3 regions of the Streptomyces sp. NPDC052114 genome follow, and region 2 is predicted to be linked to each of the others. Evidence: predicted binding sites of a transcription regulator. Region 2 holds the regulator's gene; each other region holds the start of a gene.
What was found. The regulator HrcA, encoded in region 2, represses chaperone genes, less so after heat shock. The targets are predictions, from matches to a motif close to TTNGCACTCNGNNNNNCNGAGTGCNAA.
Positions count from the first base shown of each region.

Region 1: the regulator HrcA is predicted to act here: its motif matches at 6,112-6,138, upstream of groL (chaperonin GroEL).
Region 3: the regulator HrcA is predicted to act here: its motif matches at 7,167-7,193, upstream of groES (co-chaperone GroES).

Region 1 is NZ_JBFAWC010000020.1:71,242-80,735, forward strand. It holds gene AB0L89_RS33860 (PTS transporter subunit EIIC) at 1-367, shown strand, start outside; gene AB0L89_RS33865 (Uma2 family endonuclease) at 440-1,042, opposite strand; gene AB0L89_RS33870 (hypothetical protein) at 1,437-2,702, shown strand; gene AB0L89_RS33875 (alanine/glycine:cation symporter family protein) at 2,723-4,180, opposite strand; gene groL (chaperonin GroEL) at 4,357-5,982, opposite strand; gene AB0L89_RS33885 (cold-shock protein) at 6,367-6,570, opposite strand; gene AB0L89_RS33890 (ubiquitin-like small modifier protein 1) at 6,990-7,265, opposite strand; gene thrC (threonine synthase) at 7,381-8,700, opposite strand; SAM riboswitch class I at 8,694-8,842, opposite strand; gene AB0L89_RS33900 (glucosyl-3-phosphoglycerate synthase) at 8,999-9,494, shown strand, end outside.
Region 2 is NZ_JBFAWC010000001.1:389,496-398,989, reverse strand. It holds gene AB0L89_RS01590 (S41 family peptidase) at 1-2,200, opposite strand, end outside; gene AB0L89_RS01585 (hypothetical protein) at 2,274-2,807, opposite strand; gene AB0L89_RS01580 (16S rRNA (uracil(1498)-N(3))-methyltransferase) at 3,088-3,828, opposite strand; gene AB0L89_RS01575 (nitronate monooxygenase) at 3,825-4,898, opposite strand; gene dnaJ (molecular chaperone DnaJ) at 5,000-6,139, opposite strand; gene hrcA (heat-inducible transcriptional repressor HrcA) at 6,140-7,156, opposite strand; gene AB0L89_RS01560 (MBL fold metallo-hydrolase) at 7,374-8,111, shown strand; gene AB0L89_RS01555 (DUF3097 domain-containing protein) at 8,147-8,971, shown strand; gene hemW (radical SAM family heme chaperone HemW) at 9,394-9,494, opposite strand, start outside.
Region 3 is NZ_JBFAWC010000010.1:304,617-314,110, forward strand. It holds gene AB0L89_RS23855 (class I SAM-dependent methyltransferase) at 1-397, opposite strand, end outside; gene AB0L89_RS23860 (TetR/AcrR family transcriptional regulator) at 411-1,055, opposite strand; gene AB0L89_RS23865 (MFS transporter) at 1,289-2,788, shown strand; gene AB0L89_RS23870 (YciI family protein) at 2,831-3,184, shown strand; gene AB0L89_RS23875 (sigma-70 family RNA polymerase sigma factor) at 3,283-4,488, shown strand; gene AB0L89_RS23880 (methyltransferase domain-containing protein) at 4,532-5,770, opposite strand; gene AB0L89_RS23885 (polysaccharide deacetylase family protein) at 5,853-6,779, shown strand; gene groES (co-chaperone GroES) at 7,339-7,647, shown strand; gene groL (chaperonin GroEL) at 7,783-9,411, shown strand.

The DNA of each region.
Region 1 (9,494 bases), on a different contig from region 2:
CGTCTCGCTCCCCCTCGGCCGCCCCTTCGTCACGGCGTGCGTGGGCGGCGCGGCGGGCGGCGCGTTCGTCGGCTTCTTCTCGATGATCGGCGACAAGGTCGGCTCCACGGCGATCGGCCCCTCGGGCTGGGCCCTCTTCCCCCTCCTCGACGGCAACAAGGGCCTCGGCCTCACGATCGCGATCTACGCGGGCGGCCTCCTGGTCGGCTACCTGGTCGGCTTCTTCGCGACGTACTTCTTCGGCTTCAGCAAGCAGATGCTGACGGACCTGAACACGGACAGCGCCGAGGACACCCCGACGACCCACGCCGGACCGGAACCGACCACCGCCGGCAGCGAACCCGCGAAGGCCCCGGCAACGGTCTGACCCCACCCCGACCCCACACAGAGGGGCGGCACCCACCCCGGGCGCCGCCCCTCCACCACGCCGAACGCCCCGTCAGCCGGGAAAGCCCGCCGTGTCGATCACCGCGGCGAACGGCTCCGGCAGCTTCAGACTCTCACCGAACGGCACCCGCTCGGCGTGCTTGTACGCCCCGTTCTGCGGCCCGCTGAACAGCGTGGCCGTCGGGCCGTGCTCGTCGAAGCGGTCCACGAGCAGATAGACCGGCACAGGAGCGTGCGCATAGGCCCAGAGCTTCTTGGTGCGGTCGTCCTTGGCGTTGCTCTGTGAGGTGATCTCGACGACCAGCAGCGCCTCGGACGCGTCCAGCGGGTCGTTGCTGTCGGGATCGGCGGCGTCAACGGCCTCCCGGGGAGCCAGCACCAGACCGGGGACGTACAGCTTGTCGAGGGGGGCGATGTGGATGCCGAGGGTCTGGTACACCCCCAGCTCCTCGGAGAGCACCCGGTAAAGACTCCGGTGCAGCAGAGCCGCGATTCCGTTGTGATGCCTGTGCGGCGGAGGCACCAAGGAAATACGCCCCTCGTCGATCTCGGCGTGCCAGCCTTCCGGCACATCCAGCTCACGCCATGCCTGGAGCAGGCGGTCCCACGACCGGCGGTCAGGAGCCGTGTCGTGCTCGACCAGTGCGGCGGTCATCGCGGGTCCCTTCTCTCGAAGCCTGCGGCACGTGAGCGTAGATCGACGGGCCTGCGGTCGTTGACCGCTTCCTCCCGGCGTCCCACGAATGAGCGGGCCGGGGCCGTCGTCAGCTTCGCGACATAGTTGGGCGGGCGGGGCGGGGCGGGGGTGACCGAGTCGGGTGCCGGTGCGTGGGGTGGGGCGGTGGAGGGGGTCCGGCGGGTGGGGGCGCGGGGTGGGGAGGGGTGTGTGGGGCGGGAAAGCGGCCATCGCGGCGCTGTCCGAAAGGGGCGCGGCGCGGGTGCGGAATGACCGAAGCGGCTTTCGGGGGCCATCCGACGTATCGAAGATGACACCGAACGGCATCGTCCTGCGCACGTCATCGAAGCGGCACGACCGGAGGGGACCCTTCATGACCGAGCACAACGAGCCCACCGCGGCCGACGAGCGGCAGATCGCCGAGGCCCTGGGGTCCGCCGCCCGCATCACACTGGCCCCCGGCCCCCGGGAGGCGCGCGAGGCGCCCGGCGAGGCGCCCGAGCCGGACGACGAGTGGACGCTGCCGGGCGGCACGGCCTGGGTGTACCTCGCCGATCCCGCGAAGGGCCTGACCCGGCCGGTGATCCTCGCCGACGGCTTCAGCTCCGGGCCCAGTGACCTGGACTTCTCCTGGGAGCTCCTGGAGCGCGGCCCGTACCCGTTCGTCGGCGCGCTGCGCGGACGCGGATACGACGTCGTCCTGCTCGGCTTCGACGAGCGGAGCGCCTCGATCCTGGAGAACGCCGTCGCCGCCAGGGCCGCGATCCGCGAGGCGGTCGCGCAGCGCTCCGGCGACCATCCGCTGACCGTCGGCGGATTCAGCATGGGCGGCCTGGTCACGCGGTACGCGCTGGCCAGGATGGAGCACGACGGCGGCGAGGAGAACGACCACGCGACCGCCCTGTACTTCTCCTACGACAGCCCGCACCGCGGCGCCTGGGTGCCCCTCGCGCTCCAGTCGTTCGCGCACTACATCCGCCCGCTCAACGCGGCCTTCTCGCACCAGATGAACAGCCCGGCCGCCCGCCAGCTCCTGTGGCAGCACATCGCGGAGTGGAACGACGCCCCCGAGACGGACAAGGAGCGCGGCGTCTTCCTCGCCGAGCTGGAGCGCGTGGGCGGCTGGCCGTCGCGGCCCCGCAGGATCGGCGTCGCCAACGGCGTGCGCAGCGGCGAGAGCAACGGCGTCCGCCCCGGCGAACAGGCCTTCCACGGCAGGGGCCTGGCCATCACGGGCACCCATCTGTACACGCAGTCCACGGGCGAGGACCAGCTCGTCGCGCAACTGCGGGTGGCGACCCTGCGCCGCCCCCGGATCCGCACCACGGGCCTGCCGGAGATCGACGGCGCGCCGGGCGGCACCCTGGAGGGCTTCGGCATCCTCGCCGACGAGCTCGACAAGATCCCCGCCTTCATCGGCCTCGGCGCCCGGGCCGACATCCGCGAGCACTGCTTCGTACCGACGGTCAGCGCGATCGCGCTGCGCGACCCCGACACCCACGAGAGGCTGTACGAGCCGGTCACGGCCTCCGCGGAGGAGGAGAGCGAACTGGACGAGTTCCTCTGCGCCTCGCACAACGAGGGCCACACGCTGGTCACCGAGGAACTCTGCGCCTGGATCCTGGACCGGCTGCCGTAACCCCGTTCGCGGGGCAGGCCTCAGGGGCGTGCGGCGGAGGCCGCCGGCCGTTCCCCGGAGCGGTCCGGCTCCCAGCACTGCACGCCCTTCAGGCCCGGCATCCGGTCCCGTGTGAACACCGGGTCGAGGCCCGCGCGGCGCTGCGCCAGGTAGTCGTCGAGGAGCCGGAAGGCGATCGTGGAGAGCGGGATGATCGCGAGCAGGTTGACCAGCGCCATGAAGCCCATGAAGACGTCGGCGAGGTTCCACACCACGCTCACCGAGCCGAGCGCGCCGAGGAAGACGGTCGCGAGGACGAGCGCGCGGTAGGAGGGCAGCACCCAGCGCCTGCGCGTCATGAACTGGATGTTGGACTCGCCGTAGTAGTAGTTGCCGATCATCGAGCTGAAGGCCAGCAGGAAGACGACGACCGTCAGCACGTGCCCGGCCCAACCGCCCAGGCTCGCGGTCATCGTGGACTGCGTGAGGTCCGCGCTCTGCCGCCCGGACAGCTCCGGGTTGGCGGTCAGGATGATGAAGGCGGTCATCGAGCAGACCAGCAGCGTGTCGAAGAAGACGCCGAGCGACTGCACCAGGCCCTGCTTGACGGGGTGCGAGACCTCGGCGGTGGCGCCCGCGTTGGGCGCGGAGCCGAGGCCCGCCTCGTTGGAGAACATGCCGCGCCTGATGCCCTGCTGGATCGCCGCGCCGACGCCGCCCGCGGCCAGCTCGCGCACCCCGAAGGCGCCGCCCACGATGTCGGCGAGCACCCTCGGCACATCGGCGATGTTGAGCAGCACGACGGCCGTGCCGAGCAGCAGATAGACGACGGCCATGACGGGCACGAGCACGGTGGTGACCGCGCTGATCCTGCGGACGCCGCCGAAGACGGCGAGGCCGAGGAGCGCGGCGAGGAGCAGGCCCACCAGCGGCGCGAACCACTCCGCCTCACCCGTGCCCAGGGAGCCGGTGGCGACGGAGGTGATGGTGTTGGACTGCACGGCGTTGAAGACGAACCCGAAGGTCACGGTGATGGTGACGGCGAAGAGCACGCCGAGCCAGCGCTTCCCGAGCGCGCGCTGCATGTAGTAGGCGGGCCCGCCCCGGTAGGCGCCGGTCGCGCCCCGCACCTTGTAGAGCTGCGCGAGGGCCGACTCGACGAACGCGGACGCGGCGCCGATGACGGCCATGACCCACATCCAGAACACGGCGCCCGCCCCGCCGAGCGTGATGGCGGTGGCGACGCCCGCGATGTTGCCGGTGCCGACGCGGGCCGCCGCGGAGATGGTGAACGCCCCGAACGACGACACCTGCTTGCGTCCGTCGGCCCGCTCGGGCGTCTTCTCGCGCACGACCCGGAACATCTCGGGGAGCAGCCGCAGCTGCACGGCCCGGGACCGCACGGTGAACCAGAGGCCCGCGCCCACCACGAGCGGGATCAGAAGGTACGTCCACAGGTGGTCGTTGACCTGCAGGATGACGGAGTCCAGGGAGTTCACGCGCAAAAGTCTCACCCGGGACAAAAGACCCGGACCAGGGACTTAGGTCCTTGGTAAACGGTGAGCAAAGGCACGCCGAAGGGGCGACACCCTCCGTGAGGAGAGTGCCGCCCCTTCGTACGAGCTACGCGCTGCGCGTCAGGCGTCGCGCGTCATGGGCTCCGATCCGCGGGGGATCAGAAGTCCATGTCACCGCCCGGCATGCCGCCCGGAGCGGCGCCCGCGGCGGCCTTCTCCGGCTTGTCGGCGATGACGGCCTCGGTGGTGAGGAACAGCGCGGCGATGGAGGCGGCGTTCTGCAGGGCAGAGCGCGTCACCTTCGCCGGGTCGAGGATGCCCTCGGCGATCATGTCGACGTACTCACCGGACGCGGCGTTCAGGCCGTGGCCGACGGTCAGGTTGCGCACCTTCTCGACGACGACACCACCCTCGAGGCCGGCGTTGACGGCGATCTGCTTCAGCGGGGCCTCCAGGGCCAGCTTCACAGCGGCGGCACCGGTGGCCTCGTCGCCGTCCAGCTCCAGCTTCTCGAACACCTGGGAGGCCTGGAGCAGGGCGACGCCACCACCGGCGACGATGCCCTCCTCGACGGCCGCCTTCGCGTTGCGAACGGCGTCCTCGATGCGGTGCTTGCGCTCCTTGAGCTCGACCTCGGTCGCGGCACCGGCCTTGATGACCGCAACACCGCCGGCGAGCTTCGCCAGGCGCTCCTGCAGCTTCTCGCGGTCGTAGTCGCTGTCCGAGTTCTCGATCTCGGCGCGGATCTGGTTGACGCGGCCCTGGACCTGGTCGCTGTCACCGGCGCCGTCGACGATGGTCGTCTCGTCCTTGGTGATGACGACCTTGCGGGCACGGCCGAGCAGGTCGAGACCGGCGTTCTCCAGCTTGAGGCCGACCTCCTCGGAGATGACGGTGCCACCGGTGAGGATGGCGATGTCGCCGAGCATGGCCTTGCGGCGGTCACCGAAGCCCGGGGCCTTGACGGCGACGGACTTGAAGGTGCCACGGATCTTGTTGACGACGAGCGTGGACAGCGCCTCGCCCTCGACGTCCTCCGCGATGATCAGCAGCGGCTTGCCCGACTGCATGACCTTCTCCAGCAGCGGAAGGAGGTCCTTCACGTTGGAGATCTTGGAGTTGACGATCAGGATGTACGGGTCGTCGAGCGACGCCTCCATACGCTCCATGTCGGTGGCGAAATACGCCGAGATGTAGCCCTTGTCGAAGCGCATGCCCTCGGTGAGCTCGAGCTCCAGACCGAAGGTCTGCGACTCCTCGACGGTGATGACGCCTTCCTTGCCGACCTTGTCCATGGCCTCGGCGATGAGCTCGCCGATCTGGGTGTCGGCGGCGGAGATGGAGGCCGTCGAAGCGATCTGCTCCTTGGTCTCGACATCCTTCGCCTGCTCGAGCAGGGCGCCCGAGACGGCCTCGACGGCCTTCTCGATGCCGCGCTTCAGAGCCATCGGGTTGGCACCGGCGGCCACGTTGCGCAGACCCTCGCGCACCAGGGCCTGGGCCAGGACGGTCGCGGTCGTCGTGCCGTCACCGGCGACGTCGTCCGTCTTCTTCGCGACCTCCTTGACCAGCTCGGCGCCGATCTTCTCGTACGGGTCCTCGAGCTCGATCTCCTTGGCGATGGAGACACCATCGTTGGTGATCGTGGGGGCGCCCCACTTCTTCTCGAGGACGACGTTGCGACCCTTGGGGCCCAGGGTCACCTTGACGGCGTCGGCGAGCTGGTTCATGCCGCGCTCGAGGCCGCGCCGTGCCTCCTCGTCGAACGCGATGATCTTGGCCATGTGAAGTGGTCCTCCCGGACAGGGGTGGAAAAGCAAACGGACCGTGCTGGTGCCCGCGACGGACGGCCTGCGTGCCTTGTGGTTCCTTGCCCCACCCGGCCCGCGGACCTCACCGACCCGATCCAAGTTCTGTCACTCTCACTCGTAGAGTGCTAACGCCAATGATTAGCACTCGACCCCCACGAGTGCAAGGTGCTCCCGAGAGATCGGCACCTGTGAGGGACCTCGGGGGCCGCTTCCCGGACACACCCCGGGCAGCCCCGAACAGCCCCCGAACAGCCCCCGGACAGCACCGCCGGCCTCCCGGACGCACACGAGGGGCCCGTACCCCTGGTGGGATACGAGCCCCTCACGATGCGTGCTTCGGTGGTCGGTCGCGCCGAGCTAGACGGCGAGTTTGACCATGTCCGCCTGCGGACCCTTCTGGCCCTGCGAGATCTCGAACTCGACTCGCTGACCTTCTTCAAGGGTGCGGTAACCGTCCATCTGGATCGCGCTGTAGTGGACGAAAACATCCGCACCACCGTCGACCGCGATGAAGCCGTACCCCTTCTCCGCGTTGAACCACTTGACGGTGCCCTGAGCCATGCCTAACTCCCCTATTACTGGCCCTTGCACAGGACCGCACTTCGCGGACCCGGGTCAGACCTCACGCCCCATTGGTTGGGGGTGTGCGCCGGAACGCGTCGACCGCCGCTGAATGTATCTGTCCAACTGCCGTCTGCAACAGGTCAATCGGACGAGAATTCTGGGCACGACCGATCGGGAGAATGCGGAGAATTCGTCAGCACTCAGGTCAAGTCGGGCCGGGCAAATGCCACATGGGGCTCAAATTGGCAGCACTGTTTGGCTGCTTCTTGTCGGCTCGGGACCGACTTCATATATGCGCTCGGCACTAACCGCGAAGCGCTGTTCCCAACTGTACCGCGCTCAACCATGCAGAATTGCCCCCTCCGTTTCTCTCGCGGAGGGGGCAATTCAGATAACGCAGGGTACTTGCGTAAAGATCAGCCGCCGGCGACGGCGGGAATGATCGAGACGCCGGCGCCGTCCGGGGTGGCGGTCTCCAGGCCCTGCTCGAAACGGACGTCGTCGTCGTTGACGTACACGTTCACGAAGCGGCGGAGCTTGCCCTGGTCATCCAGGACGCGGGCGGCGATGCCGGTGTGGTTCTTCTCCAGGTCGGCGATGACCTCACCGAGCGTGGCGCCCTCGGCGGCGACCTCGGCCCGGCCGCCGGTGTAGGTGCGGAGAATGGTGGGGATGCGGACGTTGACGCTCATGGGGTTCACCTCTGAGGTACGGGGGGGAGACGGAGCGCCCCGTCAGGGGCGCGGGGAACTGCGCGAGGACGGACCACGACCGGCAGTCGGCGGCGGCCGCGCGGCGCGACGGCGACTAGCCGGCGAGCCCCGCGGAGCGGAACGCGTCGAGGCTGGGCTTGATCGTGGCGGTGGCCTGCGACGTCTCGGCGACGGCGTCCAGCGTCTTCAGGCCGTCCCCGGTGTTCAGCACGACCGTGGTGAGCGCCGGGTCGATCAGCCCCGCCTCGATCAGCTTCTTCGTGACGCCGACCGTCACCCCGCCCGCGGTCTCCGCGAAGATGCCCTCGGTCCGCGCGAGGAGCTTGATCGCGTCGACGACCTGCTCGTCGTTCACGTCCTCCACCGCACCGCCGGTGCGGCGCGCGATGTCGAGCACGTAGGGACCGTCGGCCGGGTTGCCGATGGCCAGGGACTTGGCGATGGTGTTCGGCTTCTGCGGGCGCACGACGTCGTGACCGGCCTTGAACGCGGCGGAGACCGGCGAGCAGCCCTCGGCCTGGGCACCGAAGATCTTGTAGGGCTTGTCCTCGACCAGGCCGAGCGCGATGAGCTCCTTCAGACCCTTGTCGATCTTCGTGAGCTGCGAGCCCGAGGCGATCGGGATGACCAGCTGGTCGGGCAGCTGCCAGCCGAGCTGCTCGCAGATCTCGTACGCGAGGGTCTTGGAGCCCTCGCCGTAGTACGGCCGCAGGTTCACGTTGACGAAGCCCCAGCCCTCGCCCAGCGGGTCGCCGATGAGCTCGGAGCAGAAGCGGTTCACGTCGTCGTAGTTGCCCTCGATGCCGACGAGCTCGCCGCCGTAGACCGCGGCCATGACGACCTTGCCCTGCTCCAGGTCGTGCGGGATGAAGACGCAGGAGCGGAAGCCCGCGCGGGCGGCGGCGGCGCCGACGGCGCCGGCGAGGTTGCCGGTGGAGGAGCAGGACAGGGTGGTGAAGCCGAAGGCGCGCGCCGCTTCGAGCGCCTGCGCGACGACGCGGTCCTTGAAGGAGTGCGTGGGGTTGCCGGAGTCGTCCTTGACGAACAACTTGCCCGGCTCGACGCCGAGTTCACGGGCGAGGTTGTCGGCCTTGACGAGCTTGGTCCAGCCGGGGTTGAGGTTGGGCTTCTCGGCCACGTCGGCGGGGACGGGCAGCAGCGGGGCATAGCGCCAGATGTTGGCGGGGCCCGCCTCGATCCGCTTGCGCAGGGCCTCCGGGTCGCCGAGCGGCAGGTCGTACGCGACTTCGAGGGGGCCGAAACACTCGACACAGGCGAAGATCGGACCCAGCGGGAACGTGGTGCCGCACTCGCGACAGGACAGGCCGGAGGCGGGTCCGAGGTCGACGGTGGCGTCGGCGGAAGGGGTGGCGACAGTCTGCACAGCCATGGAGGCGAGGCCCTTTCTCCTCATCTTCCTCGCGACGCATCTCGCCGCGAGACGGAATTGGCACCTTCCCTAGCCGGGAGCCTCGCGGCGCTTGATCGCGACGAGACCGGCTGGAGGGTTGCCGGGGCTTCAACGGGCCGTATCCCTCTGCCCCTCTGGATGAGCGGTATTCGATTGTGGGTTTCAGTTGTCGATCCTGAACGCGGCGGCGACCCCGACATGCGATGGTCACCGGCGTTGTTCAAGACTGTAACCGAAGCCCTGGACCCTTGAGATAGTCGTCCGAACCGCGAGATGGATCACATACGGGAGGACCCTGACCGTGCTGGAAGAGGTCGAGCGCTGGCTGAGCAGGCGTTCCTGGTCCGTGGCCGACCGCCCGCTGGAGCGCCTCGTGGCCGCCAAGCGCGCGTCCGGCACCTCGGTGAGCGTCGTGCTGCCCGCGCTGGACGAGGAGGAGACGGTCGGCGACATCGTCTCGGTGATCCGCCGCGAGCTGGTCGAGCGGGCCCCGCTGGTCGACGAGCTGCTGGTGATCGACTCCGGGTCGCGGGACCGCACGGCGGAGGTCGCCGCGGCCGCGGGCGCCAAGGTGGTCCACCGGGACGAGATCCTGCCGCGGCTCACGCCCGTCCCCGGCAAGGGTGAAGTTCTGTGGCGCTCGCTGCTCGTCACGGACGGTGACGTGGTGGCGTTCGTCGACGCGGACCTGAAGGAGTTCTCCGCGGACTTCGTCTCGGGGATCGTGGGTCCGCTGCTGACCGATCCGGACGTGGACTTCGTGAAGGCGATGTACGACCGGCCGCTCGGCGCGGAGT
Region 2 (9,494 bases):
GCAGGTCGACGAGGTCGTCGTGGGTGGCGACGCGGGCCAGGACGGGGCGGTAGCGCTCCAGGACGGCGTCCCAGTCGACGCCGCCCATGTCGGGCCGCCAGAAGTTGTCCCGCATCAGGCGGCCCGTCTCGTCGTACATCTGGCGCCACTCGGCGGCCGGGTCGACGGTGTGGCGGACCCGGGAGAGGTCGACGGTGATGTTCGAATCGCTGTCGTCGTCGCCGGAGGCCCGCCGGTCGCTGGGCACGACCTTCAGCTTGCCGTCGGTCCACAGCAGGACCCGCTTGCCGTCGCCGGTGACCGCGAAGTGGTCGGCGTCCGCGGCCAGTTCCTCGACGCGGCGCTGCGCGAAGTCGTACCGCTCCAGCTCGGTCCTCGGCTCCGGGTCGTTCGGGGTGGCGCGGGAGGCGCCGAGCACGCCGCGCACCGGGTGGCGCAGCCAGAGCAGCCCGTCCTTGGCGGCACGCAGCGTGGTGTAGCGGGCGGCCTCGACCGGGAACGGCACGATCCGGTCGGCGAGTCCGTCGAAGTCGATGCGGGTGACGGGGGCGCCCTCGCTGTCGGGGGTCTCGGCGCCGGGGCCGTCCTGCGCGTCGAAGGGCCGGCCGTGGCGCTGCGGTCCGAACGGCGACGGGGTGGTCGCGGCGAGCGTGATCAGGTGGGGCCGCGAGCCGCCGACGAAGGCCAGGTCGAAGACGTGCTCGTCGTAGACCGGGTCGAAGGCGCGCGCGGAGAGGAACGCGAGGTGCTTGCCGTCGAGCGTGAACGCGGGCGCGTAGTCACGAAAGCGCAGCGGGGTCGCCTCGGACACCGAGAGGTCGGCGGTGTTGGCGAGTCTGAGCTGGCGCAGCGGGCGCGGCCCGGGGTGCGACCAGGCCAGCCACGCCGAGTCGGGCGAGAAGACCAGGCCGGTGGCCTCGCCGTCCTCGCTGCGGTCGACCTCGCGCACCTCGCCGCTCTCGCGCTCGACGAGCAGGACGCGGCCGTCGTGCGAGGCGACCGCGGCCCGGGAGCCGTCCGGCGCGACGGCGAGCGACAGGACCCGGCCGAGCTGGCCCGCGGCGAGCCTGCGGGGCGTCGCGCCGGGCGCGGGGCCGGTGGCGGGGGCGAACTCCAGGGCCTCGTCGCCCTCGGCGTCGGTGACCCACACGACGTGTTCCTCGCCCTGGACGCGGAAGGTGCGGGGCAGCCGGGCGCGCACGCCGTGCCGGGCGGCGAGGGCGCGGGCGGGGCCCTCGCGGTGCGTGACCCAGTGCACGGAGCCGCGCACGGAGACGGCGCTGCCGCGTCCGGTGTGGTCGGGGGCCGCGGCGCCGAACCAGCGGGCGGCGGTCACGGGGTGCGGCTGGAGGTCGGTGCGCTGCCCGCCGAGCCGGACGTCGAGCCGGCGCGGCTCGGCTCCCGACAGGTCGTCCAGGATCCACAGTTCACCGGCGCAGGCGTAGACGACGCGGGTGCCGTCGGTGGCGGCGTGCCGGGCGTAGAAGCCGTCGAGCGGCGTGTGCCCGCGCAGGTCGGAGCCGTCGGGCAGCGAGGAGTACAGGGCCCCGACGCCTTCGTGGTCGGAGAGGAAGGCGATGCGCTCCCCCACCCAGAGCGGGTACTCGATGTTCCCGTCGAGCTCCGCGTGGACGCGTACGAAACCGGCCTCGTCGTCCCCGTCGGACCGCCGGATCCACAGCTTGCCCGCGGTGCCGCCCCGGTACCGCTTCCACCAGGCGGCCTCGCGGCCCATCGGCGCGGACAGCAGCAGGACCTGCCCGTCGGGCCCGTGCGCGACGTCGCCGACCATGCCGTACGGCAACGTGGCCGCGGGTCCGCCGTCGAGCGGGACGGACCGCGCCCAGGTGCGGCGCAGCGAGGCCTGGCCCTGGGCGCTGATCGCGAGGACCTGCCCGTCGGGCGTCCAGCCGCGCACGGCGGCCTTCGGATCGCCCCAGTACGTCAGCCGCGTGGAGGGGCCGCCGTCCAGCGGCGCGATGTGCACCTCGGGCGCTCCGTCGCGGGTGGACGTCCAGGCGACGGTCGTGCCGTCCGGGGAGATCCTGGGGTGGTTCACGGGCATGTTGTCGGCGCTGACCCGCCAGGCGCGGCCCCCGTCGAGGGGCGCGACCCAGACGTCGTCCTCAGCCGTGAACGTCGCCAACTCGCCGTGAACGTGCGGGAAACGAAGGTACGCAGTCTGTGTCACATCGCCCAGCCTAAGCAGGCTCCGCGCGGGCCGACACCGGTTTGGATCACTTGCTCCCGGGCCGTCCGCGCGGGGTGCCCGCTCACTTTCCGGGGACGCAGTCGCAGGTCGGCTGGGGCTGGTGCTCCGGAGGCGCGGTCACCGTGACGGTCGTGGTGGGACCGGGCTGGGGCTCTTCGTGCGAGGGCTCCTGGGAGGGCTGGCCTCCGCCGCCGTTCCCGCCGTTGCCGTTCCCGCCGTTGCCATTGCCCCCGTTCCCTGTGCCTCCGTTGCCGGAGCCGTCGTCGTCGCCCGCGGCGCAGTCGCCGAGGACGTCGACGCGGAACCACTCCTTGTTGCCGACCCTGGCGGTGAGGTTGCCGCGCACGCAGGCCCCGTCCACGACGGAGTACACCCGGCCCTTGATGGTGATGTCCGTGCCGTCGGAGGTCTCGCCCTGGCAGTCCACCTTGACGACCGGGTCGGAGGTCGCCGACCCGGTGTGCGGCGTGACTCTGTCCTCGAAGGCGGCGGTGCAGCTGAGCCAGGACACGTCGACGCCCTGCCGCTCCAGCTCCTTGGTGCCCGCCTCGTCGGTGGTGATCGCGACCGCGGAGGTGTTGATCTGACCGTCCACGGGGTCGCACGCGGTGGCCCCGAGCGCGGCGGCGGCCGCGACCGAGACCGCGAGAACCAGTCGCCGCCCGCGCGTACGCGACGGCGGACCGTGCGCCGGGCGCTTGCCCGGGCGGTGTGTCGAGCGGCGTCGTATGCGCCTTAATGCCCCCATAGGCGGCAGCGTGCCACCGCGAACCCCCGTGCGGTAGACCGGATTGCGTCCTGTGTCCACTTGTCCGGCGCCCGCACCCGGACGTCCGAAAGCGGCCCTGCCGGGCGGGGCGCGGGCCCCGGCGCGGTCAGCTCCAGCGGCCCGTACGGCCGAGAAGCAGCGCCGTCGCCGCCGTGCCCGCGGTCGAGGTGCGCAGCACGCTGGGACCCAGCCGGTAGGGCCGCGCGCCCGCCTCGGCGAACGCCGCCAACTCCTCGGGGGACACGCCCCCTTCGGGCCCGACCACCAGCACGATGTGCCCGGACTCGGGCAGTTCGGCCGTCGCCAGCGGCTCGCTGCCCTCCTCGTGCAGGACGGCCGCGAAGTCGGCGTCCGCGAGCAGGGCGGCGACCTGCTTGGTCGAAGCGGCCTCGGCCACCTCGGGGAAGCGGACCCGGCGCGACTGCTTGCCCGCCTCGCGCGCGGTGGCCCGCCACTTGCCGAGGGCCTTGAGGCCGCGGTCGCCCTTCCACTGCGTGATGCAGCGCGAGGCGGTCCACGGCACGACGGCGTCCACGCCGGTCTCCGTCATGGTCTCCACGGCCAGTTCACCGCGGTCGCCCTTGGGCAGCGCCTGCACGACGGTGATCCGCGGCGACTCCTCGGGCTCCTCGGCCACGGAGTCCATCTGCACGATCAGCCGGTCCTTGCCCTCGGTGCCGAGGACCACGCAGTCCGCCCAGCGCCCGGCGCCGTCGGTCAGCACGACGTCCTCACCGGCGCGCAGCCGCTTCACCGAGACGGCGTGCCGCCCCTCGGGGCCGTCCACCACGTACCGTCCGCCGGCGCCCGCGTCGAAGTGGTCGACGACGAAGACCGGGGCGGTCACGCGGCGCCCTCCGCGGCCGACGACGCCTTGGCCTCGGCGAGTTCGGCCACCAGGACCTCCACGAGCCGTCCCGCGGGCAGCTCCCGGGCGAGCCGGTGCCCCTGCCCGGCCCACAGCGCCATGGCCTGCGCGTCACCGGCCTTCGCCGCGGCCTTGCGCAGCCCGCTGGTGAGGTGGTGGACCTGGGGGTAGGCGGCGGGCGCGTAGGGGCCGTGCTCGCGCATGAAGCGGTTGACGAGGCCGCGCGCGGGGCGCCCGGAGAAGGCGCGGGTCAGCTCGGTCCGCACGAAGAGCGGGTTGGTCATGGCCTGCTTGTGCAGGGCGTTGGCGCCCGACTCGGGGGTGACGAGGAAGGCGGTGCCGAGCTGCGCCGCGTCGGCGCCGGCCGCGAGGACGGCGGCGATCTGCGCGCCGCGCATCAGCCCGCCGGTGGCGACGAGGGGGATCTGCACGGTCTCGCGGACCTGCGTGATCAGGGAGAGCAGCCCGATCCCGGCGCCGTCGGTCTCCGGGTTGTCCTTGTGGGTGCCCTGGTGTCCGCCCGCCTCGATGCCCTGGACGCACACGGCGTCGGCGCCCGACCACTGGGCGGTCTGCGCCTCCTCGGGGGTGGTGACGGTGACGACGGTGAGGGTGCCGGCCCGCGCGAAGGAGTCGAGGACGTCGCGGGTGGGGCACCCGAAGGTGAAGGAGACGACCGGCACGGGGTCGTCGAGCAGGATCGCCAGCTTGGCGTCGTACCCGTCGTCGCGCCCGCTGTCCGGGTCGCCGAGCTCCGTCTCGTACCAGGTGGCCTCGCCGGCGAGCTGGTTGCGGTAGACCTCGACGGCGGCGGTGTCCGCGTACTCGGGCTGCGGCATGAAGAGGTTGACGCCGAAGGGCCGCGAGGTCAGCGACCGCAGCTGTTTGATCTCCTGGTACATCCCGTCGGCGGTCTTGTAACCGGCGGCGAGGAACCCGAGCCCGCCGGCCTCGGAGACGGCGGCGGCCAGCTGCGGGCCGGACGCGCCGCCCGCCATGGGGGCCTGCACGATCGGGTGGCGGCAGAGATCGGTCAGTGCGGAGGACATGACCGCATCGTGCCACGTCCTCCCGCCCCGGCCGAATCACCCCTTCCGGGCATACGACGGCGGGGCACCCCCGAGAGGGGGGTGCCCCGCCGTGCCGGGCGCTACCGCCCGTTGAACGCGTCCTTGAGGCGCGAGAAGAGTCCCTGCTGACCGGGCTGGAACTGCCCCGTGGGCCGCTCCTCGCCCCGCATCTTCGCCAGCTCCCGCAGCACCCGCTCCTGCTCCGGGTCGAGCTTGGTCGGCGTGAGGACCTCGACGTGCACGATGAGGTCACCGCGCCCGCCGCCCCGCAGATGCGTCACACCGCGGCCGTGCAGCGGGATCGACTGCCCGGACTGCGTACCGGGACGGATGTCGACCTCCTCCATGCCGTCGAGCGTCTTCAGCGGCACCTTCGTGCCGAGCGCCGCCGCGGTCATCGGGATGGTGACGGTGCAGTGCAGGTCGTCGCCGCGCCGCTGGAAGACCTCGTGCGGCAGCTCGTGGATCTCGACGTAGAGGTCACCGGCGGGACCGCCGCCGGGGCCGACCTCGCCCTCGCCCGCGAGCTGGATCCGCGTGCCGTTGTCGACACCGGCGGGGATCTTCACGGTCAGCGTCCGCCGCGACCGGATGCGGCCGTCACCGGCGCACTCCGGGCACGGGGTCGGCACGACCGTGCCGAAGCCCTGGCACTGCGGGCACGGCCGCGAGGTCATGACCTGGCCGAGGAAGGACCGCGTGACCTGCGACACCTCACCGCGACCGCGGCACATGTCGCACGTCTGGGCGGAGGTGCCGGGAGCGGCGCCCTCACCACTGCACGTCGTGCAGACGACGGCCGTGTCGACCTGGATGTCCTTGGTGGTCCCGAAGGCGGCCTCGTCGAGGTCGATCTCCAGCCGGATCATGGCGTCCTGGCCCCGGCGCGTGCGCGACCGCGGCCCCCGCTGCGACGCCGTCCCGAAGAACGCGTCCATGATGTCGGAGAAGTTGCCGAAGCCGCCGGCGCCGAAGCCGCCCGCGCCCTGGCCGCCGCCCGCCTGGGACAGGGGGTCGCCGCCGAGGTCGTAGACCTGCTTCTTCTGCGGGTCCGACAACACCTCGTACGCGGCGTTGATCTCCTTGAAGCGCTCCTGAGTCTTCGGATCCGGATTCACATCCGGGTGAAGCTCACGCGCCAGCCTCCGGAAGGCCTTCTTGATTTCGTCCTGGGAAGCGTCGCGGCGCACGCCGAGTACGGCGTAGTAGTCCGTGGCCACTTACGACTCCGCCAGGATCTGTCCGACGTAACGTGCCACTGCGCGTACTGCTCCCATCGTTCCCGGATAGTCCATGCGGGTCGGTCCGACCACGCCCAGCTTGGCGACTGCCTCGCTGCCCGAACCGTAGCCGACCGAGACCACGGACGTGGAGCTGAGTCCCTCATGGGCGTTCTCATGACCGATCCGTACGGCCATACCCGAATCCTGCACCTCACCAAGCAACTTGAGGAGCACGACCTGCTCCTCCAGAGCTTCCAGGACGGGCCTGATGGTGAGGGGAAAGTCATGTCCGAAGCGGGTGAGATTGGCGGTTCCGCCGATCATCAGCCGCTCCTCGGTCTCCTCCACGAGGGTTTCGAGGAGGGTGGAGAGGACGGTGGAGACCGTACCCCGGTCCTCGGTCTCGAATGCCTCGGGCAGGTCCTGCACGAGCTGCGGCACATCCGCGAAGCGGCGGGCCGCGACCCGGCTGTTGAGCCGCGCCCGCAGGTCCGCGAGCGCCGTCTCGCCGAACGGCGCCGGGCAGTCGATCATGCGCTGCTCGACCCGGCCGGTGTCCGTGATCAGCACGAGCATCAGCCGCGCGGGAGCCAGCGAGAGCAGCTCCACGTGCCGCACCGTCGAACGGGTCAGCGAGGGGTACTGCACGACGGCGACCTGCCGCGTCAACTGCGCGAGCAGGCGCACCGTGCGCCCCACGACGTCGTCGAGGTCGACGGCGCCGTCGAGGAAGTTCTGGATGGCCCGGCGCTCGGGCGCGGTCATCGGCTTGACGCCGGCGAGCTTGTCGACGAAGAGCCGGTAGCCCTTGTCCGTCGGAATGCGCCCCGCACTGGTGTGGGGCTGGGCGATGAACCCTTCCTCCTCCAGCGCCGCCATGTCGTTGCGGACGGTGGCCGGAGAGACACCGAGCCGGTGCCGCTCGGTGAGCGCCTTGGAGCCGACGGGCTCCTCCGTGCCCACATAGTCGTGGACGATGGCGCGCAGCACTTCGAGCCTGCGTTCACTGAGCATCGCGCACACCTCCAGCTGTCTCCGTCGTTCACGACGGGCTCCGGTGTCCCCCGAGCCCCCCGCCTGGCACTCACCACGGGCGAGTGCCAGCCTTTCAAAAGGTCAGTGTACGGCCGTGAGGTACGGACCGGGCAAGGCCGGACCCCCCTAAGTCATGCCGACGTGTACGGCAGCGGCTGCCGACGTGCGGCGCAGCGGCTAGCGTCACCGTATGGACGTGACGCCGGCATGGGAACAGGCGGGCTGGGAACGGCTCGCACCGCGGGTGGGACGGTGCCGTCTGCCGGTCTGGGACTGCACGGCGGGGCTCGTCGTCGGTGACGGCGCCGCCCTCATGATCGAGGCGGGCGCGAGCCTGGCCGAGGGCGCGGCCCTGCGCACGCAGGCCCGGCGGATCCTCGGCGGCGACCGCAGGGTCACCCACCTCGCCCTCACGCACCCGCACTTCGACCACGTCCTCGGGGCGGCGGCGTTCGCGGGCGTGGAGGTGTACGGCGCGGTGGGCATCGACACGGTCCTCGCCGACGGCCGCGACGAGCTGCGCGCGGACGCGGTGCGGCACGGTCTGGCCGCGGACGCGGCGGCGGAGGCCGCCGACCTCCTCGTCCACCCGCACCACCTGGTGTGCGGGGAGTGGACGCTCGACCTCGGCGGCGGCACGCAGGTGCTCCTGGCCAACGTCGGCCCCGGGCACACGGGCCACGACCTCGTGGTCCTGGTGCGCGACGGCGACGGCGGGCGGGAGATCGTCTTCTGCGGCGACCTCGTCGAGGAGTCGGGCGAACCGCAGGCGGGGCCGGACGCGGCGCCCCGGCACTGGCCGGCGGCGCTCGACCGGCTCCTGGACCTCGGCGGCGAGGACGCGCTCTACGTGCCGGGGCACGGCTCGGTAGTGGATGCGGCTTTTGTCCGTGCGCAGCGTGCGGCGCTTGCCGCCCGCTTCGGCGTGTCGTAGCCCCGACCGGGGCCGATCTTCCTATCGTCGGCAGAATGCGCCAGTACTCCGCCGACCTCACGCCCCCTTGGAAGAAGCCGAAGTCCGTGCCCGAGGTGGCGGCGGACGCCGGCCTCGTGGTCGAGGAGCTGAGCACCGGGTTCTGCGGAGCGGTGATCCGCTGCGAGAAGACGGCGCAGGGGCCGACGGTGACGCTGGAGGACCGCTTCGGCAAGCACCGGGTCTTCCCCATGGAGCCACGGGGCTTCCTCCTCGAAGGGCGTACGGTCACGCTGGTCCGCCCCTCCGCGGTGGCGACGGCGCCTCCGCCGCGTCCCACCCGCACCGCGTCCGGCTCGGTGGCCGTGCCCGGCGCGCGGGCCCGGGTCGCCCGCGCCGGACGCATCTACGTCGAGGGACGGCACGACGCCGAGCTGGTCGAGCGGGTCTGGGGCGACGACCTGCGCATCGAGGGCGTCGTCGTGGAGTACCTGGAGGGCATCGACGACCTCCCCGCGATCGTCGCGGAGTTCGCGCCGGGGCCGGACGCGCGCCTCGGCGTCCTCGTCGACCACCTGGTCCCCGGCTCGAAGGAGTCCCGCATCGCGGCGGAGGTCACCAGCGACCACGCCCTGGTGGTCGGCCACCCCTACATCGACGTCTGGGAGGCCGTGAAGCCGTCCTCCGTGGGCATCACGGCGTGGCCCCGGGTCCCCAGGGGCCAGGACTGGAAGACGGGCGTGTGCCGGGCGCTTGGCTGGCCCGAGAACACGGGCGCGGCCTGGCAGCACATCCTGTCCTCGGTCCACACGTACAAGGACCTGGAACCGTCCCTCCTGGGCAGAGTGGAAGAACTGATCGACTTCGTGACGCTTCCCTGACCTGCCCTGGCGGGGGCGCCTCGGACGACGCGCGGTCGCTTCGCCTGTGGGGCGGGGCCGCGGGGGTATGTGCGTACTCGCCATCCCTGCGCCCCGCCCCAAGCCCAAAGACGCCATCGCCCGCTCAGTGCTCCGTTCGCACATACCCCCACGTCCCCTCAGGCCGGTCGGGCGCGTGCGGCCCGGTGGGGGCGGGCCGCTGGTCCCCGCGGTGGGCGGCAGTCCGCCCCCGCTGTGGGCAGGCGTTCCGCAGGGCGGAACGGGTGGGCACAGCCCCCGGTGCCGGGCAGCGAGAAGTGTGGCTCCAGCCCCGGCGCAGCCGGACCGTGCCGGGCGGCGATGAAGGAGGCACCCGCCCCGGCGCAGGCGGGTGTCAGCCCCGGGGCGGGGCACCGTGAAGGGGGCGCCCGACCCGGCAGGGGTCAGTCGACCAGGTCGCGGACCACCGCGTCCGCGAGGAGCCGGCCCCGCAGGGTGAGAACCGCCCGCCCCGCCTCGTAGGGGCCGGGTTCCAGCAGGCCGT
Region 3 (9,494 bases), on a different contig from region 2:
CGTTGGCCGGGGACGCCACGACGTCCCACGGGGTCGTCCCCGCGTAGCAGCCGAGGACGAGCAGGGTGCCGCCGGGGGCGAGGGCGGCGCGCAGTCGCGTCAGCGTGTCGAACGGCATGTGGTGCAGGCTCGCCAGGCACGTGATGACGTCGTAGTGCCCCGCGGGCAGGTCCTCCCGGGTCACGTCCGCCACGCGGTAGCGGGGGCCGCCGCCGGCCGCCTCGGCCTCGGCGACGACCTCGGTCGACGGGTCGAGCGCGTCGACCTCGTAGCCCCGGGCCGCGAGCGCGCGGGCGAACCGGCCGGTGCCGCAGCCGATGTCGAGGGCGGTGCGGCCGTGCGGCGGCAGCTTCCGCAGGAGCAGCCGGTGGTAGTGGTCGTTGTGGTCGAAGGGCATGCGGGGGAGCCTGTCACATCCCCTCGGGCCGGTCCGGGCGTGCGGTCCGGGCGAGCAACCCGTCGATGACCGCGCCCAGTTGGCCGGGCGGGTCGTAGTCCTCGGTCAGCTCGGCCCACTGGCCTGCCAGCGCCGCCAGGTGGGGGAGTTCGGCGGCGTCCGCGTCCGTGAGCAGGTCGGGGAAGTACCGCTTGCGCTCCGGGTCGGCGGCGCGGCGCTCCATCGCGCGGCGGAAGGCCAGGTCGCCGTAGACGCAGTGCCAGATGGTCCGGTACGCGCGGACGGCCTCCGCCGGCGTCATGCCGCGGCGGACGCAGGTGCCGATGATCTCCTCGACCATCCACAGGGCGCCCCGGTCGGTCAGGTCGCCGAGGCTGAGCACCTCGACCACCCACGGCATCCGCAGCAGCGTCGCGTGCATGTGCAGGGCGACGGTGAGCAGGCGCTCGCGCGGGTCGGCGGGCAGGTCGGGGCGGGGGAGCGTGTCGGCCGTGCCGGAGAGCGTGAGCATCAGGAGGTCGTCCTTGTCGCGCACGTGGTGGTAGAGCGCCATCGGCGTGGTGCCGACCTCCTTGGCCACCCGGCGCATGCTCAGCCCGGCCAGGCCCTCCTCCTGGAGGATCCGGCGCGCGGCGGCGGCGATGGCCTCCGGCTCGATGCGGCGGGGGCGTCCGACGCCCCGCTTCTTCCCGCCGCGCCCGGCCGCGCTCCCCGCCGCCTTGTCCGCGGCCTCCGTCCGCGCCGGTTCCCCCGCCGGCGCCCCGGCCGCTTCCTGTGCTGCTTCCTCTGCTGCCACGACGTCCATTGTCGCGCCCCTGGTCGCGGCCTTCCGCCGGGGGAGCCTGCGATCGTGCGTGCAATTTCCGTACGCCGTACAGTAATGTGCCCCGCATGGTGAACTCCAAAGCCACGCAAGGGAATCTGCTGTTGCCGGTGCTGCTCACCGTGCAGTTCCTCGTCTCCCTCGACATGTCCGTCGTCAACATCGCCCTGCCCGACATGGGCGACGACCTCGGCTTCGCCGCCGACTCGCTGCTCTGGGTCGTCAACGCCTACGCGCTCGCCTTCGGCGGCCTGCTCATGCTCGGCGGGCGCCTCGCCGACCTGGTGGGACGGCGGCGCACCCTCGTGTGGGGGTTCGTCGTCTTCGGCGCCGCGAGCCTCGCGGGCGGACTCGCCCTGACGCCGGGGCAGCTCATAGCGGCGCGGGCCGTGCAGGGCGCGGGCGCGGCGGCGCTCGCCCCGGTCGCGCTCGCCCTGATCACCGTCAACTACGCGGCGGGGCCCGCCCGTTTGCGCGCCCTCGGGCTGTGGGGCGTCGCCGGGGCGCTCGGCGGCGCGGTCGGGATCATGGCGGGCGGCCTGCTCACCGACTGGGTCGGCTGGCGCTCCGTGATGCTGGTCAACGTCCCCGTGGTGATCGGCGCGCTGCTCGCCGCGCGCCGCGGGGTGCCCGCCGACCGCCGCACGGGCCCCGCGCCCCGCCTCGACGTGACCGGCGCCCTGCTCGTCACGGCCGGCACGGCGGTGCTCGTGCTCGGCCTCGTGCGCACGGAGACGTACGGCTGGGCATCGGGCACCACGCTGGGCACGCTCGCCCTCGCCCTCGTCCTGCTCGCCGCCTTCGTCGCCGTCGAGGCCCGCAAGCGCGCCCCGTTGCTGCGCCTCGGCCTGCTCGGCACCGCCCACCGGCCGGTGCTCTCCGCGAACGTCTTCGCGCTCCTGATGTCCTCGGGGCAGTTCGCCGCCTTCTACTTCACCTCGCTCCACCTCCAGCAGGTCATGGAGTACGGGCCGACGGCGGCCGGCGCCGCGTTCCTGCCGTTCTGCGCGGGCGTCGTGGCCGGGTCGACGGTGGCGACGAAGGCCGTGGGGCGCCTCGGCGCGCGGACGCTGCTCGTGGCGGGCGGGCTGCTCGGCGCCGCCGGGTTCGGGTGGTTCGCGCTGACCGCCGGGGCGGACGGCACGTTCCTCGGCTCGATCCTGGGTCCGTCCCTGGTCGCCAGTGTCGGCATCGGCATGTGCTTCGTGCCGCTGGGCACGGCGGCGACCGACGGCGTCGCCCCCGAGGAGACCGGCATGGCCTCCGGGCTGCTCAACAGCTCGCGCCAGCTCGGCGGCTCGCTGGGCCTCGCGGTCCTGGTCACCGTCGCGGCGAGCGCCACGGGCGCCGGGCGGGACCGGGCCGCCCTCGCCGAGGGCCACGCGGCGGCCTTCGCGGTCTCCGCGGGGCTCCTGGTGGCGGCCGCGCTGGCCACCGCGGTGCTCCACGGCCGCCGAACGCCCGCCCCGACACCGCCGCGACCTGCGGAAACGTACTCCCCGGAAGAAAGTTCAAAGAATTTCGGCGACGATGTCGAAACGGGCGTCTCCCGTTCGACGCAGGGGTGAGAGGCGAGGAGAAGCCCCGCCGCCACCCGCTGGGAGACCACCATGCCGCGCTACATGACGCTGATCCGCATCGACGAGAACAACGCGCCCGAGGGCGGCCCGAGCCCCGAGCTCCAGGAGCGCATGGGCGCGCTGCTCGAAGAGATCACCAAGGCCGGGGTGATGCTCGACACCGCGGGCCTGCGCCCGACCGCCGAGGGCGCCCGTGTGACCTGGGACAAGGGTGAACTGTCCGTCACCGACGGCCCGTTCACCGAGACCAAGGAGGTCATCGGCGGCTACTCCATCTGCCAGGCCAAGGACATGGCCGAGGCCGTCGAGTGGACCAAGCGGTTCCTGAAGACCCACGAGGACTACTGGACGATCACCGCCGAGGTCCGGGAGATCGAGGGCTGATCCCCCGCCTTTGCGGCCGTGGCGCCGGGGTGCTCTGATGGGTGGCCGTGAGCCACCTTCCGGAGCACCCCCGCCGCACCGTGGAGACCGTCTTCCGCATGGAGGCGCCGCGCATCATCGCCGGTGTCGCGCGGATCGTACGGGACGTCGGCATCGCCGAGGAACTGGCGCAGGACGCCCTGGTGGCCGCCCTCGAACAGTGGCCCGAGCAGGGCGTCCCCGACAACCCGGGCGCCTGGCTCATGACCACCGCCCGGCGCCGCGCCGTCGACCTGGTCCGGCGCCGCGAGCGCTACGCGAGCAAGCTGGCCGAGATGGGCCGCGACCTGGAGTCCGCGCCGCCCCACCTGGACGAGCCCGCCGACCCCGACGCCATCGACGACGACCTCCTGCGCCTCGTCTTCACCGCCTGCCACCCGGTGCTCTCCACGGAGGCCCGCGTGGCGCTCACCCTGCGCCTGCTCGGCGGCCTGACCACCGCGGAGATCGCCCGCGCCGTGCTCACGCCCGAGCCGACCGTGGCGCAGCGGATCTCGCGGGCCAAGCGCACCCTCGCCGCCAGGGCCGTCGCCTTCGAGGTCCCCTACGGCCCCGACCGCGAGGCCCGCCTCGGCTCGGTCCTTGAGGTCATCTACCTCATCTTCAACGAGGGGTACGCCGCCACGGCGGGCGACGACTGGCTGCGCCCTGCGCTGTGCGAGGACGCCCTCCGGCTCGCCCGGGTGCTCGCGGGACTCATGCCCAAGGAACCCGAAGTGCACGGACTGGCCGCCCTGTTGGAGCTCCAGGCATCGCGCTCGGCCGCCCGCACGGGCCCGTCCGGCGAGCCCGTGCTGCTCAAGGACCAGAACCGCACCCGCTGGAACCAGATGCTGATCCGGCGCGGATTCGCCGCGCTCGCGCGCGCCCAGGCCACGGCGAGCGGCCCCCTCGGCCCGTACGCCCTACAGGCCGCGATCGCCGCCTGCCACGCCCACGCGCACACGTACGAGGAGACCGACTGGCACCAGATCGCCGCCCTCTACGACCTGCTCGCGGCCCGCGCACCCTCGCCGGTCGTCGAGCTGAACCGCGCGGTCGCGGTCGCGATGGCGCGGGGCCCCGAGGCGGGCCTGGCCCTGGTCGACGCGCTCGCCGCCGAACCGGCCCTGAAGGACTACCACTTGCTGCCCAGCGTGCGGGGCGACCTGCTCACCCGCCTCGGCCGTCGGGCCGAGGCGCGCGCGGAGTTCGAACGGGCGGCGGCGCTGGCGCGGAACGAGCGGGAGCGGGAACTGCTGCGGGCGCGGGCGGACGACTGCTGAGGCTCTGCGTATCCGGGAGGGCGTCGCGCGGTTCCCGCGCCCCTCACGGGGCCGGGTGCCCGATCAGCATGGTCGGCGCCCCCGCCACCCGCGTCAGGAAGACGGTCGCCGCGTTCCTGCCCTGCGGCTTCACCTTCCGCCGCAGCTCCTCCGGCTCCACCGCCGACCCCCGCTTCTTCACCGTCAGGATGCCGACCTCCCGCTCCCGCAGCAGCGCCTTCAACTTCTTCACGTTGAAGGGAAGTTGGTCGGTGATCTCGTACGCGGTGGCGTACGGCGAATCGTGCCGTGCGTCGGAGGTGACGTACGCGATCGTCTCGTCGATCAGCCCGCCCGCCACCTCCTCGGCCACCCGGGCCACCAGGTGGGCGCGGATGACGGCGCCGTCGGGCTCGTACAGATAGCGCCCCACGGGCCGCACCTCCGGGTCGGGCGGCAGCGTGGCCAGCGGGCTCCACAGGGTGGCGCCGCCGGGCAGGAGCGTCGCGCGGTGCGAGGCGGGCGCGCCCGTGCCGAACCACAGCACCGCCTCCTTCACGTCGCCGCCGTCCGAGATCCACTCGGCCTCCGCCTCGGCGGGGACCGCCTGGTGCGGGATGCCGGGCGCGATCTTCAGCGCGGCGCGCGGGGCCTTGAGCGCCGTCCCGACCGCCCAGGACAGGGGCGGGGAGTAGGACTCCGGGTCGAAGATGCGGCCGCGCTTGGAGGAGCGTCGCGCCGGGTCCACGAACACCGCGTCGTGCGCCGAGGTGTCCACGTCGGTGACATCGGCCTCGCGGACCTCGATCAGCCCGTCGAGCCCGAGCACCTCGGCGTTCGCGCGGGCGACCGCGCAGGTCAGCGGGTCCCGGTCGACGGCGAGCACGGAGACACCGGCCCGCGCCAGCGCGATGGCGTCGCCGCCGATGCCGCAGCACAGGTCGGCGAGGGAGCGCACGCCCAGGGCCTTGAAGCGCTCGGCGCGGTAGGCGGCGACGGAGGTGCGGGTGGCCTGCTCGACGCCGTTCGGCGTGAAGAACATCCGGGCCGCGTCCTCGGCGCTGAACTTCGCCACGGCCCGCTGCCGCAGCCGCGCCTGTGCCAGGGCCGCCGAGACCAGCGGCGCCGGGTGCTCGCGGCGCAGCCGGGTCGCGGCGGCGAGCTCCTGCGCGGGATCGACGTCCCGCACCTCGTCGAGCAGGGCCCGGCCCTCCTCGGTGCGAAGGGCGGCGAAGGCGGCGAGGGGGTCGTCGAGGCCGGCGTCGCGGCCGCTCGGCGTGTTCGGGTCGTTCACCCGCCCCATTGTGGGCCAGTCGGTGGATGGTGCGCGGCCGGTGGCGGTGTCGGCGCCCCGAAGGGGCTGTGAGCTGCAAAGATCCGGCGCCATGCAACTAGTACGACAAAAGGAAGAATCCGCCAGAAGACGGAAGAACCAGACGCGTACCGCGCTGGCCGTCCTGGTCGTCGCCGCGATCGCGTCGGGCTGTGCCTCCGGTGCCGACTCGGACGCGGTCAAGCCGGCCCACGGCCAGCAGCCCCTGCAGGCCCCGCCCGCCCGCGCCCTCGACTCCTACGCCCACAAGCTCGCCGCCGCCCAGGCCGCGCGGGCCGCGGCCGCCAAGCGCTGGGGCCTGGCGAGCACCCCGCTGGCCGCGCCCCCCGCGCCGAAGGCCAAGCCGCGGATCACCACCCGCAAGGGCTTCGAGGTGAAGGGCCAGTCGAGCCTGCCGCCGGTCTTCACGACGATCCCCACGAAGGACAAGGTCGTCTTCCTGACCATCGACGACGGCGCCGAGAAGGACCCGGAGCTGCTCAGGATGATGAGCGAGCTGCGCATCCCGTACACGGCGTTCCTCAGCGACTACCTGGTCAAGGAGGACTACGGCTACTTCAAGAAGATGCGGGACCGCGGTGTCTCCCTGAACAACCACACCCTCAACCACCGCTATCTGCCCGGACTTTCGTACGAGGCGCAGCGCCGCGAGATCTGCGGCATGCAGGACACCATCGAGAAGCGCTACGGCAAGCGCCCCGAGCTCTTCCGCCCGCCGTACGGCAACTACAACGCCGACACCCTGCGCGCCGCCAAGTCCTGCGGCGTCAAGGCGGTCCCGCTGTGGGCGTCGGAGGGCTTCGCCGACCACATGGAGTGGCGCGAGTGGGACCGCGACCTGCACCCCGGCGACATCATCCTCACGCACTTCCGGGGCCGTGAGGACTGGAAGGGCACCATGCCCGACATGGTCCGCAGGGTCATGAAGACGGTCACGGACAAGGGGTACGCGGTGGCCAGGCTGGAGGACTACCTGTGACCCCCCGGGCGCGAGCGCGCCGCCGCCTCCTCGCCGGGGCCCTCCTCTGCGGCGTACTCGCGCCCGCGCTGCTCACGGGATGCGCGGAGTCGGTGGACCCGATCGAGAGGCTGGGCAGGAAGGCGGCCCAGAAGATGCCCCAGCGCAAGCCGACGGGCCAGCCAGGTTCTCCGCACCGCTGTGGGCAGGCGTTCCGCAGGGCGGAACGGGTGGGCACAGCCCCCGGTGCCGAGTACGGGGAACCGAGGCGCCCCCACATCGCAGAGGGACACCAAGGATCTGCGGAAGAAGGGCCCACCCCTCCGAGAACCCGCTGCCCCGACAGGGGCAAGACGCCGCCGGCCCCGGCGCGGGGCACCCCGTCCCCGTAAAGCCCGACGCAGTCGATTGGCACTCCGCTTGACCGAGTGCTAATCCCCGTCCTAGTCTCGCTTCTGGCACTCCCCACTGGAGAGTGCCAACAGCGACGGGCAGGTCCGGCACCCGCGACGACGGATCCACCTGGTCGCCACACTCAGACTCTTAACCCCGTGAGATCTCCGAAGGGGGAGACCGGATCGTGACGACCGCCAGCTCCAAGGTTGCCATCAAGCCGCTCGAGGACCGCATTGTGGTCCAGCCGCTCGACGCCGAGCAGACCACGGCCTCTGGCCTGGTCATTCCGGACACCGCGAAGGAGAAGCCCCAGGAGGGCGCCGTCCTCGCCGTGGGTCCGGGCCGCTTCGAGAACGGCGAGCGCCTGCCGCTCGACGTCAAGGTCGGCGATGTCGTGCTGTACAGCAAGTACGGCGGCACCGAGGTGAAGTACAACGGCGACGAGTACCTCGTCCTCTCGGCTCGCGACGTGCTCGCGATCGTCGAGAAGTAATTCACCGCTTCACTGCTTTACCTGCTTCACCAGCAGATTTGCTTTTGAGCTGCGCCCCTGGTCACCCCGCTGATTGCCGGGCGGCGAGGGGCGCAGTTCGTTCACCCGAGTTTTCGAGAGGGCTGAATCGCTCCCATGGCGAAGATCCTGAAGTTCGACGAGGACGCCCGTCGCGCCCTTGAGCGCGGCGTCAACAAGCTTGCCGACACGGTCAAGGTGACGATCGGCCCCCGCGGCCGCAACGTCGTCATCGACAAGAAGTTCGGCGCCCCGACCATCACCAACGACGGCGTCACCATCGCCCGTGAGGTCGAGGTCGAGGACCCGTACGAGAACCTCGGCGCCCAGCTGGTGAAGGAGGTGGCGACCAAGACCAACGACATCGCTGGTGACGGCACCACCACCGCCACCGTGCTCGCCCAGGCCCTGGTCAAGGAAGGCCTGCGCAACGTCGCCGCCGGCGCCTCCCCGGCCGCCCTGAAGAAGGGCATCGACGCCGCCGTCGCGGCCGTCTCCGAGGAGCTCCTCGCCACCGCCCGTCCGATCGACGACAAGGCCGACATCGCGGCCGTCGCCGGTCTGTCCGCCCAGGACCCGCAGGTCGGCGAGCTCATCGCCGAGGCGATGGACAAGGTCGGCAAGGACGGTGTCATCACCGTCGAGGAGTCCAACACCTTCGGCCTGGAGCTGGACTTCACCGAGGGCATGGCCTTCGACAAGGGCTACCTGTCGCCGTACATGGTGTCCGACCAGGAGCGCATGGAGGCCGTCCTCGACGACCCGTACATCCTGATCCACCAGGGCAAGATCTCCTCCATCCAGGACCTCCTGCCGCTGCTCGAGAAGGTCATCCAGGCCAACGCCTCGAAGCCGCTCCTGATCATCGCCGAGGACGTCGAGGGCGAGGCCCTGTCGACCCTGGTCGTGAACAAGATCCGCGGCACCTTCAACGCCGTCGCGGTGAAGGCCCCCGGCTTCGGCGACCGCCGCAAGGCCATGCTCGGTGACATCGCCACCCTCACCGGCGGCACCGTCATCGCCGAAGAGGTCGGCCTCAAGATCGACCAGGTCGGCCTGGACGTGCTGGGCACCGCCCGCCGCGTCACCATCACCAAGGACGACACGACGATCGTCGACGGCGGCGGCAACGCCGGTGACGTCGAGGGCCGCGTCTCGCAGATCAAGGCCGAGATCGAGGCCACGGACTCCGACTGGGACCGCGAGAAGCTCCAGGAGCGCCTCGCGAAGCTGGCCGGCGGCGTGTGCGTCATCAAGGTCGGCGCCGCCACCGAGGTGGAGCTGAAGGAGAAGAAGCACCGTCTGGAGGACGCCATCTCCGCGACCCGCGCCGCGGTCGAGGAGGGCATCGTCTCCGGTGGTGGCTCCGCCCTGGTGCACGCCGTCAAGGTCCTCGAGGGCAACCTCGACAAGGACGGCGACGAGGCCACCGGTGTCGCGGTCGTCCGCCGCGCCGCCGTCGAGCCGCTGCGCTGGATCGCCGAGAACGCCGGCCTCGAGGGCTACGTCATCACCTCGAAGGTCGCCGAGCTCGACAAGGGCTTCGGCTTCAACGCCGCGACCGGCGAGTACGGCGACCTGGTCAAGGCCGGCGTCATCGACCCGGTCAAGGTCACCCGCTCCGCCCTGGAGAACGCCGCGTCCATCGCGTCGCTGCTGCTCACGACCGAGACCCTGGTCGTCGAGAAGCCGGCCGAGGAAGAGGCCGAGGCCGGTCACGGCCACGGCCACGGTCACTCGCACTGACCGCCGCGCTCGCTTGAACGGTGACTGAGGCCCGGCTCCCTGTACGAGGGAGCCGGGCCTCAGCCCTTTTCGGGAATACGTCT